Regions from separate parts of the Streptomyces sp. NPDC104307 genome, predicted to be linked through region 1. Evidence: riboswitches for the same ligand, from Rfam matches in the RefSeq annotation. Region 1 holds a riboswitch; the other holds the start of a gene.

Region 1 (7,418 bases):
TGCTGCCGCCGCCGTTGCTGTCGTCGTCGGAGCCGCTGCACGCGGACGCGCCCAGCATCAGGACCACAGCCGTGGCAACCACCGCTGTCGTTTTACTGGTCTTCACCTGAGGAAATTCCCCTCAATCGATGGTTGCCATGGCATGTCGCACGTCGTTGTGACGAGCGCCTTTGGGCCCTACTTGCTACGGGGGTCGAGGGCATCACGCAGCCCGTCTCCCAGCAGGTTGAACGCCAGGACCGTGACGAAGATGGCCACGCCTGGCACGATCATGTACATCGGGTCGTTCCGGTAGAAGTCGACCGCGTTCGTGAGCATCCCGCCCCAGGAGGCCTGCGGCGGGGCGATACCGACCCCGAGGTAGCTGAGACCCGCCTCGAAGAGGATGTTCGAGGGGATCAGCAGCGTGGAGTAGACCAGGATGGGAGCCACCAGGTTCGGCAGCAGCTCCCGGAAGAGGATGAAGGGGCCGCGGGCCCCCAACGAGCGGGCCGCCTCGACGAATTCGCGGTTGCGCAGGCTCATCGTCTGGGCCCGGACGATACGGCCCATGTACGGCCAGCTGAAGAAGCCGATCACGAAGATCAGTACCGAGAGCCGCAGCGGCAGCCCCTCAAGACCGAACGCACCGTCCTGCAGCGCCGCCGAGATGGAGATCGCGAACAGCAGCAACGGGAAGGCCAGGAAGGTGTCCATCATGCGGCTGATGAGCGTGTCGACCCAGCCGCCGTAGAACCCGGAGACGACGCCGAAGAAGACGCCGATCACCACGGAGAGCAGGGTGGCGCCGACGGCGACGACGAGGGAGACCCAGGAGCCCTCGATGATCCGGGACAGGATGTCGCGCCCGTACTGCGGTTCGACGCCGAGCGGATGGCTCCAGCTGATGCCGCCCCAGTCACCCTTGGGCGCCAGCAGCGCCGGGTCGATGAGGTCCTGGTGGAACTCGTTGGGGTCCAGACCGAAGACGGCCTGGATCGGCTTGGAGAGGACAGCGAGCAGGACCAGCAGGATGACAACGATGCCGCCCGCGACGGCCACCTTGTCGCGCTTGAAGCGCGACCAGGCGATCTGTCCGAGCGAACGGCCTTCGATCTGGCTCTGCTTGACTCCCGTGAGTACTGCCTCCGGCTGAGCCTCGGCAGCCGATCCGGTGGTCTCGATCGGTGCGGTCACAGTGCCTTTGACCCCTCCCGCCGGCGGTGGCCGGCCCTTGCTCGCCGCGGTAACGGCCTGGCGCTTGTCGGCCGCGCGTGTTCACGCGGCTGCTGGCGTCTCGGTGCGAAAACGGTGCGGAACTCTGTGCGGAAACTCGATGCGGTGCTCGGTGCGGTACTGGGTGCGCAAATGCGTCTGCGGAATGTCCGCCGGGGCAACCTCGTACAAAGGGCCGACGATCCCCACTAGCCGGGAGTCTTCAACGCAGTTGCGATCACCCGCCAGACCTGACGGGGAATGTTTGCTCAAACGTGATGCGGTCAGTGAGCTTCCGTTATCCGGACAGGTGGATCGAGTGAGCGGACTACTCGCCCGCTAATCCACCAGAACGGACATGACACCCAACAGGCCTGATTGAGTGGCTATTTGGGTGACCGGGAGGGTCACCTTGTCCGCCGGAGGGACCTTTGTCCACTCCGGCGGGCGCGCTAGTAGGTGTGCGGAGCCGGTCCGGGTGTCTGCGGGTAGCCGTAACCGGGAGCGACGACGCCACTGCGGCCGGCCGGGGCGTGCGGCTCGCGGTCGTAGAACGGACGGGAGTTGCCCCGCAGCCACATCGCGACGGGGTCGTACTCGTCGGACATGGCGACGGTGGAGACCGGCAGCCCCTCCGGGACCGCGCCGATCGACTGCCGCATCATCGCGCGCACCGCGTCGACGGACGGCCGGCTCGTGTCGTACAGGTCGAGACCGATGGCGAGGTACGGCACGCCGAGGGCGGGCTGCACCCAGGCGCGGCGCAGCGAGCGGACCGCCGGGGTGTGGTGGGCGTTCTGCGTCAGCTGGGCGTAGAACTGCGGGGTCTCAAGGGCGGGGTCGCTGATCCGCAGCGGACCGGCGGGCATCCGGTCGAGGCCGGTGGCGATCCGGCGGAGGTCGAGCCAGGGGATGCCCACGCCGCCGCCCGGGGCGTGCGGATTGAGCCAGATGCCCCAGCGGTCGGGGAACAGGGCGCGGGCGATGTCGCGGCCACCCACCACCTCGTGGGCCCGGTTCCAGCCGCTGGCGGCCAGCTCCTGGGCGGAGGTGACACAGGGGGCGTAGCCGAGGCCCTCGACCTCCATGTTGCCGTACTGTGCGTCGGGCGAACCGGCCCGGCCGTGCCAGAGCAGCATCCAGATCCGGTCGGCCGCCAGGGCTTGGAGCAGGTCCTCGTACGCGTCGTAGCGACCGGGCGTCACTTGGCGCAGCGTGTGCTCGATTCGCCCGGCTGCCGCGGTGCCTGACGCACTCACCCTGGTCCCGCCCCTCTTCGATCCACTGTGTCGGCCTGCCGCTCCCGGGGCACACGGGTGCGGCGCGGTGCCGAGGCACCAGCCATCAAACCAGCTTAGGCGCCGGTCATGACACCGACTTGACGCCATGACCCGCCGCCGTCACCCCCGGTGCGGCCGGGCCGCACTACTCGGCGGGGCGCTGGAAGAACGGCCGGATCCGGGCACGCATCCAGTCGGCGACCGGGTCCTGCGCCACGTCGAGCAGGACCAGGTTGACCGGCCACGGCGGCTCGACGCGGCCGAGCGCCCGGCCCAGCGCGTCCATGGGGGCGTTGCGCCCCGCGCCGTCCCAGGTCGAGAACTCGACGCCGACGAAGAGGACGGGGTCGCCGCCCTCGATGCTGGCGAGGGTCCTGCGGGCGCTGAGCACGACACCGCTCCGGGCGAACTCGTCGGCGGCGGCGGCGAGGAAGTCGACGGGTTCCTCCTTCCAGTCCGGCTCGTAGAGCCGGACCCGGCCACCGCTGGCCGGTCCGTCGAGCACGCTGCGTCCGGCCCGGCAGAGTTCGGCCACGGCGGGCGGCGGCAGCGGCATGCCGACGGCGCCGCCCGGGTTCACCGCCAGGCCGAGCTGCGGGGGCAGTCCGCGGGCGAACTCGACGGCGGGCGCCACGGTGAACGACATATGGGTGCCGACACAGCTGAGGAACTGCTGCTCGGAGCTGAACACGGGGACGTACACCCCGCCGTCGATCTCCAGCGTGGGCAGGTCCAGGTCGGTGGAGTCCGGCCCGCCGCCGTTGGGCAGCGGCACCCAGAGATGGCTGCGGCCGAGGACCTCCACGAGCCGGCCGCCCGCTTCGGGGCTGCCCAGCGAGGCGCCCAGTACTTCTTCTAGCTCATTGGCCGGCCATCCGCCCCGCGGGTGGATGGAGTCATGCGCCGGAGTGTCCACTGCTTACCTCTCTAGGGCCTGTCGTCGAACTGCCGTCTGCCGCGCGACGCCATGCACGCACTCTCGCCGCACCGGCCCCAGACCCCGGTACGTCCAGTACAGGGAACTGGGGCCGGTGCGCCGAGAGCACCCACCTGACGCCGCCCGGCCGCCCTTCGGGCAACGACGGCAGTTCGACGACAGGCCCTAGCCCCGTGCCATGCAGCAAGAGGTTAGCCCCGCGCGTCCGCGAAGGTGATCCGGGTCAGCAGCGCCGCCGCCTCGCGGTCCAGCAGAACCGCCGATACGCAGCCGAGCGGCAGCAGTCCGGTCTCGGTCTCCCGCAGCAGCCTCCGCAGCGCCCTGCGGTGCCGGGCGAACGCGTATCCGGAGACGCCGCGCCCCCGCTCGATCTGGCCGGCCCGCGCCGTCTGCGGGCTGACGTCGAGCAGGACGAGGTGCAGGACGCGGCCGTGCCGCCGGGCGTCGCGCGCCAGCCAGCCGCGCACCCAGGCCTGGGTGCCGCAGTCGTGGACGACGACGGAGACGCCGGAGCGCAGCACCCGCCACAGCCCCCAGTAGTGGGCGACGCGGACGAGCGGGCGGTAGAGGGCGTACGGGACTGAGCCCGGCAGCAGGGCGGCCCAGCGGTCCCTGGTGTCCTGGGAGTCGATGACGCGGGCGGTCACGGCCCGTCCGATCAGGGTCGATTTGCCGCTGCCCGGCAGCCCGGAGACCACCACCACATCGCCCGCCATGAAGTGCAGGGCGCGCGGGCTGTGCCCGGCCCGGTCGCGCAGGTCCCGGACGACGGGTCCGCGCGGGCCCAGCGCCTCCCGGGCCGGCGCACCCGACTGTGCGGGCAGTACGCCGTGTGCGGCCCCCGCGGTCGCCGCGTACCGCTGTAACGTCATCGCCATCCCCCTGTCGGCCGACCCACACCTGCCAAGAAGTGTAAAGAAAAGGTAATGCGGCACAAGCGCGCGACCCGCCGGATCCGGTGGGGTACCGGCGCCCCACTGACCGGAGATGCGTGCGATGATGACCCGGCAAACTGCATAAAGGCCGCTTGAATCCGCGCGGGAGAGTTCCGGCCACAGGCCGGGCGCCGAAGGAGCAAGATCCTCCCTTGAATCTCTCAGGCCCCGTACCGCGTGGATGAGGCAGATCTGAAAAGCGAGTCGCCCCGCGGCTCCACCCAAGGTGCAAGCCGAACCCCTCCGGGGCCTCTCGGCGAACCTCTCAGGTTCCGATGACAGATGGGGAGGGATCGTCCTCGTCGTCATGCCCTGGGAGCCGTATCCATGAGCACCGCCCCCCGCCTCACCGCCCTCGATGCCCTGCACCGCAGCCTCGGTGCCACCATGACCGACTTCGCGGGCTGGGACATGCCCCTGCGGTACGCCAGTGAGCGCGACGAGCACATCGCCGTGCGTACGAAGGCCGGGCTCTTCGACCTCTCCCACATGGGCGAGATCACCGTCACCGGCCCCCAGGCCGTGGACCTGCTGAACTTCGCGCTGGTCGGCAACATCGGCACCGTCTCGGTGGGCCGGGCCCGCTACACGATGATCTGCGCCGAGGACGGCGGCATCCTGGACGACCTGATCGTGTACCGGCTGGAAGAGACCGAGTACATGGTGGTCGCCAACGCGGGCAACGCGCAGATCGTGCTGGACGCGCTGACCGCCCGCGCCGAGGGCTTCGACGCCGAGGTGCGCGACGACCGCGACGCGTACGCGCTGCTGGCCGTCCAGGGCCCGGAGTCCCCCGCCATCCTGGCCGCCGTCACCGACGCGGACCTGGACGGGCTGAAGTACTACGCCGGACTGCCCGGCACGGTCGCCGGGGTTCCCGCGCTGATCGCCCGTACCGGCTACACCGGCGAGGACGGCTTCGAGCTGTTCGTCGCCCCCGGCCACGCCGAGCAGCTGTGGCGGGCGCTGACCGAGGCCGGCGCCTCCCGCGGCCTGATCCCGTGCGGGCTGTCCTGCCGTGACACGCTGCGCCTGGAGGCGGGCATGCCGCTGTACGGGCACGAGCTGACCACCTCCCTCACCCCGTTCGACGCCGGTCTCGGCCGGGTCGTGAAGTTCGAGAAGGAGGGCGACTTCGTCGGCCGCAAGGCCCTGGAGTCCGCCGCCGAGCGCGCCGAGACCGCCCCGCCCCGCAAGCTCGTCGGCCTGGTCGCCGAGGGCCGCCGGGTGCCGCGCGCCGGGTTCCCGGTCGTGGCCGGCGGCCAGGTCATCGGCGAGGTCACCTCCGGCGCCCCCTCGCCCACCCTCGGCAAGCCGATCGCCATGGCGTACGTCGACGCCGCGCACGCCACGCCCGGCACCGAAGGCGTCGCGGTGGACATCCGGGGCAGCCACGAGCCGTACGAGGTCGTGGCGCTGCCGTTCTACAAGCGCCGGAAGTAACGACCTGGTGCGGGCCGTAACGGCCGCCCGCGTCGAGAAGTGACGCAGTCGCGTCTCACACCGTAAGACCACCGTTCATCAGCACTCCCCCGCGTACAGGAGAATTCAGGTCATGAGCAACCCCCAGCAGCTGCGGTACAGCAAGGAGCACGAGTGGCTGTCGGCCGTCGAGGACGGCGTGGCCACGGTCGGTATCACGGAGCACGCGGCCAACGCGCTCGGTGACGTCGTCTTCGCCCAGCTCCCCGAGGTCGGTGACACGGTGACCGCGGGCGAGACCTGCGGCGAGCTGGAGTCGACCAAGTCGGTCAGCGACCTGTACTCGCCGGTGAGCGGCGAGGTCACGGCCGCGAACCAGGACGTCGTGGACGACCCCTCGCTGGTGAACTCCGCACCGTTCGAAGGCGGCTGGCTGTTCAAGGTGCGCGTCGCAGAGGAGCCGGCCGATCTGCTCTCCGCCGACGAGTACACCGCGTTCTCCGGCAACTAAAGACCCCAAGGGACCACCTGATGTCGCTTCTGAACTCCTCCCTCCACGAGCTGGACCCGGACGTCGCCGCCGCTGTCGACGCCGAGCTCCACCGTCAGCAGTCCACCCTCGAAATGATCGCCTCGGAGAACTTCGCTCCGGTCGCGGTCATGGAGGCCCAGGGCTCCGTCCTGACCAACAAGTACGCCGAGGGCTACCCCGGCCGCCGCTACTACGGTGGCTGTGAGCACGTCGATGTGATCGAGCAGATCGCCATCGACCGCATCAAGGCGCTCTTCGGTGCCGAGGCCGCGAACGTGCAGCCGCACTCCGGCGCGCAGGCCAACGCCGCCGCGATGTTCGCGCTGCTGAAGCCGGGCGACACGATCATGGGCCTGAACCTGGCGCACGGCGGGCACCTGACCCACGGCATGAAGATCAACTTCTCCGGGAAGCTCTACAACGTGGTCCCCTACCACGTGGACGAGACCGGTGTCGTGGACATGGCCGAGGTCGAGCGCCTCGCCAAGGAGTCCAAGCCGAAGCTGATCGTCGCCGGCTGGTCCGCCTACCCCCGCCAGCTGGACTTCGCCGCCTTCCGCCGCATCGCGGACGAGGTCGGCGCGTACCTGATGGTCGACATGGCGCACTTCGCCGGTCTGGTCGCCGCGGGCCTGCACCCCAACCCGGTGCCGCACGCCCACGTCGTCACGACCACCACGCACAAGACCCTCGGCGGTCCGCGCGGCGGCGTGATCCTCTCCACCCAGGAGCTCGCCAAGAAGATCAACTCTGCGGTCTTCCCGGGTCAGCAGGGTGGCCCGCTGGAGCACGTGATCGCGGCCAAGGCGGTCTCGTTCAAGGTGGCGGCGGGCGAGGAGTTCAAGGAGCGCCAGCAGCGCACCCTGGACGGCGCCCGCATCCTCGCGGAGCGTCTGGTGCAGCCGGACGTCACCGAGGCCGGCGTCTCCGTCCTGTCCGGCGGCACGGACGTGCACCTGGTTCTGGTGGACCTGCGCAACTCCGAGCTGGACGGCCAGCAGGCCGAGGACCGGCTCCACGAGCTGGGCATCACGGTCAACCGGAACGCCATCCCGAACGACCCGCGGCCCCCGATGGTCACCTCGGGTCTGCGGATCGGCACGCCGGCGCTCGCCACC
Region 2 (7,418 bases), on a different contig from region 1:
CCGTCCGACGCCATAGCGCTCGCCCTGCGTACCGGAACGCCGATCTACGGCAGTGACGGGGTGCTCGATGACGCGGGAATCGCGATTCCCGACGAGCAGGAGGACGAGGTGGAGAAGTTCCGCGAATTCCTCGACCAGATCTCGCCGGAGGACTTCGGCACGAACAGCCAGTGACGTCCCGACGGGGCGCCGTCAGCGCATCCGACAAGCCTTTCCCGGCCGAGGGTCACGGGAAACCACCCTCAGGGTGATTATCACTCGGCGTGCCGAGTGTGGCGATCGTTGACGCACCCCGGGTGACTGCCTACCTTCGAGTGGGCAGGTCAAGGACGGAGGTCGGCGTGGGAAGCAGCGGCGACGGTGCGGCAGTGGGTGGGCCGTATCCGCAGCAGGGGAGTACAGCCGACCAGACCATCAGGCAGCCGGCTGCGCCGGCTGCGGTGGCGGGGGGCGGCGTGGCATCGGCCAAGGACATCGGCTATCGCGGGCCGACGGCATGCGCGGCGGCGGGGATCACTTATCGACAGCTCGACTACTGGGCCCGTACGGGCCTGGTCGAGCCGAGCGTCCGGCCGGCCTACGGGTCGGGCACACAACGGCTCTACAGCTTCAGGGACGTCGTCCTGCTGAAGATCGTGAAGCGCTTCCTCGACACCGGGGTGGCCCTCCAGAACATCCGCACCACGGTTCAGCACCTGCGGGCCCGCGGCTTCCAGGACCTGGAGCGCATGACGCTGATGAGCGACGGGGCGACGGTCTACGAGTGCTCCTCGCCCGCCGAGGTCGTGGAGCTGCTCCAAGGGGGGCAGGGCGTCTTCGGTATCGCCGTGGGGGTGGTCTGGCGGGACGTCGACGCCGCACTGTCACAGCTGCACGGCGAGCGGGTGGACACCGGCGAGACACTGATCGGGAACAACCCCGCCGATGAGCTCGCCCGACGGCGCAACCGGGCCGGCTGACCCGGTGACCCCCGGCGGTTCCGGGCCGCCCGGGGCCGGCCGGCGGGGGAGCGCCGTCCGGCGATTGTCAGTGCCATGGGGCAGCATCGGTTGATGTGAGAGCCGTGCCGACCATCCTGCATCTGGACATGGATGCCTTCTACGCCTCCGCCGAGCAGGCGTCGAAGCCGAGCCTGCGCGGCAAGCCGGTCGTCGTGGGCGGGCTGGGGCCCCGTGGGGTCGTCGCCACCGCCTCGTACGAGGCCCGGCGTTTCGGGGTCCACTCGGCCATGCCGATGGCGCAGGCCAGACGACTGGCGCCTAACGCCGCGTATCTGGTGCCGCGCTTCGCGCTCTACCGGGCGGTGAGCGACCAGGTCATGGAGCTGCTGGGCCGCCTGTCGCCGCTGGTGGAGCCATTGAGCCTGGACGAGGCCTTCGTCGACCTGGAGGCGGGCGGCACCGCGGACGACACGGCCTCCGCGCTGGCCATCGGCGAGCAGCTGCGCGAGGCGATCGAGGCGGTCACCGGACTCAGCGGATCCGTCGGCCTGGCCGGCTCCAAGATGCTGGCCAAGATCGCCTCGGAGGAGGCGAAGCCCGACGGGATCATGCTGATAGAGCCGGGTACCGAACGGGAGATGCTCGCGCCCATGCCGGTGCGCACCCTGCCCGGCGTCGGACCGGCCACCGCGGACCATCTGCGGCGCGCCGGGATGACCACGGTGGACGACCTGGCCGAGGCGGGCGAGGCGGAGCTCGTACGGCTGCTGGGCAAGGCGCACGGCAGCTCACTGCACCGGATGGCCTCCGGCCACGACGACCGGCCGGTCGTCGCCGAGCGCGACGCGAAATCGGTCTCGGTCGAGGACACCTTCGACACGGACCTGCACGACCGGGTCCGGGTCAGGAGCGAGGTCGAGCGCCTTGCCGACCGGTGTGTCCAGCGGCTGCGCGCGGCGGAGCGCTCGGGCAGGACCGTCGTGCTGAAGGTGCGTCGGTACGACTTCTCGACCCTGACCCGCTCCGAGACGCTGCGCGGGCCCACCGACGACCCCACGGTGGTCCGGGAGGCCGCGGCCCGGCTGCTGGAGTCCGTGGACACCACCGGGGGAGTGCGGCTGCTGGGAGTGGGCGTCACCGGGCTGGCCGACTACACCCAGGAGGATCTGTTCGCGCAGGCGGCCGGCGAGCGCGCCGCGGCCGGGCTCGCCGCAGCCCTTGCCGCCGCCGCGCCGGCCGGTGGTGCGGAGGCCGCCGGGGACGCCGGAACGGACGAGGGCAGCCCGCAGCCCGTGGAGCCGGAACCGGAGAGCGCCGAGCAGCTCGCCGCCCGGCGCTGGCCGGCCGGACACGACGTGCGGCACGACGCCCACGGCCACGGCTGGGTGCAGGGCAGCGGGGTCGGCCGGGTCACGGTGCGCTTCGAGGAGCCGGAATCGGCGCCCGGCCGGGTGCGTACGTTCCGTATCGACGATCCGGAACTCCGGCCGGCCGATCCGCTGCCGCTCGTACGGGACCCGGCCGACTACTCGTCCTGGCCGGCCAGCCTGCCGAAGTCCCGGTCGGGGGCGGTCTCCTCGGGCGGGGAGTCCAGACCGTAGTGCCGGTAGAGCTGGAGCTCCTGTTCCGGCGAGAGGTGCCGGCCGACCCCGAAGTCGGGTGCGTCCCTGATCAGCGCGCGGTCGAAGGGGACGCGAAGCACGTCCTTGACGAATTCGCTGGGTTCCAGCGGGACGAAGGCGTCCCGGCTGAACAGTCCGGTGCGTACGGCCGCCCACTCCGGCACACCGGTCGCGTCGTCGAGGTACACCTCGTCCACGGTTCCGATCTTGGTGCCCTCGCGGTCGAAGGCCTTGCGGCCGATCAGGCTGCGCGGATCGATGTCGGTCTGCACGGTCCCTCCCACGGGTCGCGGGTACTCCACAGGAACCACAGAAGTGCAGATCCGTGGGCTTGGCCACTCGAAAACTCTGCCGGGCACCCCGCTGGTAGGCTGGGGGCGGCTGCTTACCCCGTGCGGGAGAGTCCTCCGGAGCGAGTCCGGAGGCGCCGAAGGAGCAAATCCTCCCCGGAATCTCTCAGGCCCCCGTACCGCACGGACGAGGTCACTCTGGAAAGCAGGGCGGGTTCCGCACGGCCGGGTGCCGGGTGGGTCCCTCCCTCACCGACGGTGAAAGCCGGTGCGCGCAGTGGGCACCGGTGAAGCTCTCAGGTTGAGATGACAGAGGGGGAGGCCGTTCGGGCACCCCGCGCCGCGGTGCCCCTCGCAGGTCGTGACAGACCAGGAGGCCTCCACCATGACCCCCCGCCGCACTTCGCTCTCCCAGCTCGAACAGGGAATCCCGTTCGAGCAGCGTCATATCGGTCCCGACGCCGCGGCGCAGGCGAAGATGCTCGCCCAGGTCGGTTACGGCTCGCTCGACGAGCTCACCTCGGCCGCCGTGCCCGACGTCATCCGCAGCGCGGAGGCGCTCCAGCTGCCGGAGGCCCGCACCGAGGCCGAGGTGCTGGCCGAACTGCGGGCGCTCGCCGACCGCAACCAGGTGCTGGCCCCGATGATCGGGCTCGGCTACTACGGCACGTTCACCCCGCCGGTGATCCTGCGCAACGTGATGGAGAACCCCGCCTGGTACACGGCCTACACGCCGTACCAGCCGGAGATCTCCCAGGGCCGCCTCGAAGCCCTCCTGAACTTCCAGACGATGGTCGCGGACCTGACCGGACTGCCCACCTCCGGCGCCTCGCTGCTCGACGAGGGCACCGCCGCAGCCGAGGCGATGGCGCTGGCGCGGCGCGTCGGCAAGGTGAAGAACGGCGTCTTCCTGGTCGACGCCGACGCCCTCCCGCAGACCGTCGCCGTGATCCGGACCCGCGCGGAACCGACCGGTGTCGAGGTCGTCGTCGCCGACCTGACCGACGGCATTCCGGCGGAGATCGCCGAGCGCGGCGTCTTCGGCGTACTGCTCCAGTACCCGGGCGCCTCCGGAGCCGTGCGCGACCTGCGGCCCGTCATCGAACAGTCCCACGAGCTGGGCGCGATCGTCACCGTCGCCGCCGACCTGCTGGCGCTCACCCTGCTCACCTCGCCCGGCGAGCTGGGCGCGGACATCGCGGTGGGCACCACACAGCGCTTCGGCGTGCCGATGGGCTTCGGCGGACCGCACGCCGGCTTCATGGCCGTGCGCGAGAAGTTCGCCCGCAGCCTGCCGGGCCGCCTCGTCGGCGTCTCCGTGGACGCGGACGGCAACAAGGCCTACCGGCTGGCCCTGCAGACCCGCGAGCAGCACATCCGCCGCGAGAAGGCCACCAGCAACATCTGCACCGCCCAGGTGCTGCTCGCCGTGATGGCCGGCATGTACGCCGTCTACCACGGCCCCGACGGGCTGCGGACGATCGCGCGGCGCACCCACCGCTACGCCGCGATCCTCGCGCAGGGCCTGCGGGCCGGCGGCGTCGACGTCGTCACCGACTCGCACTTCGACACGCTCACCGTCCGGGTGCCCGGCCGGGCCGCGGAGGTCGTGGCCGACGCCCGCGAGCGCGGTGTGAACCTGCGGCTCGTCGACGGCGATCTCGTCTCGCTCGCCTGTGACGAGACCACCACGCGTACGGAGATCGCGTCCGTCTGGGCGTCCTTCGGAGTCACCGGTGACATCGAGGCGCTGGACGCCACGACAGTCGACGCGCTGCCCGAGCAGCTGCTGCGCTCCGATGACGTGCTGACCCACCCGGTCTTCCACCAGCACCGTTCCGAGACCGCGATGCTGCGCTACCTGCGCAAGCTCGCCGACCGCGACTACGCGCTGGACCGGGGGATGATCCCGCTGGGCTCCTGCACCATGAAGCTGAACGCGACCGCCGAGATGGAGTCGATCACCTGGCCCGAGTTCGGCGCGCTGCACCCCTTCGCGCCGGCCGAGCAGGCGCAGGGCTTCCTGACGCTCATCCGCGAGCTGGAGGAGCGGCTGGCCGAGGTCACCGGCTACGACGCGGTGTCCATCCAGCCGAACGCCGGCTCGCAGGGCGAGTTCGCCGGGCTGCTGGCCGTCCGGGCGTACCACCGTGCCAACGGTGACGAGGGGCGGACGGTCTGCCTGATCCCGTCCTCCGCGCACGGCACCAACGCGGCCAGTGCGGTGATGGCCGGCATGCGGGTCGTCGTGGTGAAGACCGCCGACGACGGCGAGGTCGACATCCAGGACCTCCGCGCCAAGATCGAGCAGCACCGCGACGAGCTGGCCGTGCTCATGATCACCTACCCGTCGACGCACGGTGTCTTCGAGGAGCACGTCGCGGACATCTGCGCCGAGGTGCACGACGCGGGCGGCCAGGTGTACGTGGACGGCGCCAACCTCAACGCGCTGGTCGGGCTCGCCAAGCCGGGCCACTTCGGCGGCGACGTCTCGCACCTGAACCTGCACAAGACCTTCTGCATCCCGCACGGCGGCGGCGGCCCCGGCGTCGGCCCGGTCGGGGTGCGCGCGCACCTGGCGCCGTACCTGCCGAACCACCCGTTGCAGCCCGCCGCCGGTCCGGAGACCGGGGTCGGCCCGATCTCGGCCGCGCCGTGGGGCTCGGCCGGCATCCTGCCGATCTCCTGGGCGTACGTACGCCTGATGGGCGGCGAGGGCCTGAAGCGTGCGACGCAGGTCGCCGTACTCGCTGCGAACTACATCGCCAAGCGGCTGGAGCCGCACTACCCGATCCTGTACAACGGCCCGGCCGGGCTCGTGGCGCACGAGTGCATCGTGGATCTGCGGCCGATCTCCAAGGCGACCGGTGTCAGCATCGACGACGTGGCCAAGCGGCTCATCGACTACGGCTTCCACTCGCCGACCATGTCGTTCCCGGTCGCGGGCACGCTGATGATCGAACCGACCGAGAGCGAGGACCTCGCGGAGCTGGACCGCTTCTGCGACACGATGATCGCCATTCGCGGCGAAATCGAGAAGGTGGCCTCCGGCGAGTGGAGCGCGGACGACAGCCCGTTGGCCAATGCTCCGCACACGGCGGCCGCGCTGGGCGGGGACTGGGCGCACGGCTACAGCCGTGAGGTTGCGGTCTTCCCGGCCGGGGTCACCGCCGCGGACAAGTACTGGCCGCCGGTCCGCCGGATCGACGGTGCGTTCGGTGACCGTAACCTGGTCTGCTCCTGCCCGCCGCTGGACGAGTACGACAACTGACGGGACCGACGTCATGGACGTCGTCGTATGACGCGGGACCGCGTCGGGGCCGGTTCGGAGATCTCTCCGGGCCGGCCCCTCCCCGTATCTGCCTCGGTCAGGCGGCCTTCATCACCCGGCCCGTTCCCAGCGGCCGGTGGGGCGCGATGATCTGCCCGTCCGGGAGCAGCTCACCGGTGTCCTCGAAGAGCAGGACGCCGTTGCACAGCAGGCTCCAGCCCTGTTCCGGATGGTGTGCCACCGGGCGGGCTGCCTCCCGGTCGGCTGAGTCGGCTGTGGGGCAGGGTGGCTGGTGCTGACACATGGCTGGGTTCTTTCGCTGCGTTGAGTTGAGTGTCCTGCGGCTTGAAGAGGTGTTCATGGCCGCCCCCCGTATCGATCGGTCCGGTCCCAGTGTTGCCCCACGGGCGTCAATCCGCAGGGATTTCGCGGCAGCGCTGCTTCTCCTCTCATGACGCATCACCCGGCCGGACGGTTCAACGCAACTGCCCTGTCACTTCGGGTGGTTCGGGGTGGCCGGATGGGGCTAGTCCGGATGGGGCGCGGATGCGCCCCGCGCGCTGTGCCCCGCCACCGGAATCGGTGGCGGGGCACAGTGAAGTGGGGGGCGGCCTGAGGTCAGGCCGGGGAGCCGAGCAGGGGGCCGGGGCCGGGCGTGATGCGGGTGGTGATCACGGGAAGCAGATCGGCGACCTGGTGCGGACGGTGTGCCGCGATGCCCGGAGGAGCGGGAGCCAGCGGTACCAGCAGATCGGCGGGTGCGGGGGACCCGGTGGACGCGTCGGCCTCGGTGTCCTCGTGCAGCCACAGCGCCAGCATGTAGAGCTCGGGAATGGACAGCAGCCTCGGCTGGTAGTGCGTGCTCACCGCCTCCGCCTGGCGCAGGGCGAGTTCGGTCGAGGCGATGTAGGGGCCCTCGAAGAAGTGCGAGAAGGTCCAGCCGTCGGGGGTCAGCATGGTGTCCGCCGCGGCGATCGCCCGCTCCGCGCCGCGGATCTGGAAGCGCCAGGCGGCGAGCCGGGTGGTGGGTGCGAGTCCGCCCGGTCCGCTGCCGTCCAGCACGTGTACGGGGAGCGGGTGTTCGGGGCTCAGGGGGCCCTGGGCCGACCGCAGGGCAGGTGTTCGGGCCTCGCGGACCGCGGTGGGTGAACCGAGTGCCGCGAGGACGCTTCTCAGCGCGGGCGCGGGGGCCGGAGGAACATGCAGGGGCATAGTGGGTCGCCTCTCACTTCGGAGACACGGTGGAGCGTGGGCGGGTGCAGACGGCGCTGTCGGCGTGCGGGGCCAGAGGAGG

Evidence for each region. Region 1 has a riboswitch for glycine ahead of gcvT (glycine cleavage system aminomethyltransferase GcvT). Riboswitches for the same ligand answer to the same signal wherever they lie in the genome.
Region 2: linked by a shared signal. The riboswitch ahead of gcvP (aminomethyl-transferring glycine dehydrogenase) and the one ahead of gcvT (glycine cleavage system aminomethyltransferase GcvT) in region 1 are both predicted to bind glycine.

The regions. Positions count from the first base shown of each region.
Region 1 covers NZ_JBVJMU010000021.1:137,782-145,199, forward strand. The annotation lists gene ACZ601_RS35150 (ABC transporter substrate-binding protein) at 1-106, opposite strand, end outside; gene ACZ601_RS35155 (ABC transporter permease) at 178-1,176, opposite strand; gene ACZ601_RS35160 (enhanced serine sensitivity protein SseB C-terminal domain-containing protein) at 1,647-2,453, opposite strand; gene ACZ601_RS35165 (enhanced serine sensitivity protein SseB) at 2,620-3,390, opposite strand; gene ACZ601_RS35170 (AAA family ATPase) at 3,603-4,283, opposite strand; glycine riboswitch at 4,440-4,532, shown strand; gene gcvT (glycine cleavage system aminomethyltransferase GcvT) at 4,674-5,789, shown strand; gene gcvH (glycine cleavage system protein GcvH) at 5,902-6,279, shown strand; gene glyA (serine hydroxymethyltransferase) at 6,300-7,418, shown strand, end outside.
Region 2 covers NZ_JBVJMU010000005.1:7,721-15,138, forward strand. The annotation lists gene ACZ601_RS15305 (bifunctional nuclease family protein) at 1-174, shown strand, start outside; gene ACZ601_RS15310 (MerR family transcriptional regulator) at 342-959, shown strand; gene ACZ601_RS15315 (DNA polymerase IV) at 1,055-2,542, shown strand; gene ACZ601_RS15320 (PRC-barrel domain-containing protein) at 2,467-2,835, opposite strand; glycine riboswitch at 2,949-3,045, shown strand; gene gcvP (aminomethyl-transferring glycine dehydrogenase) at 3,239-6,124, shown strand; gene ACZ601_RS15330 (DUF5999 family protein) at 6,222-6,428, opposite strand; gene ACZ601_RS15335 (hypothetical protein) at 6,743-7,336, opposite strand.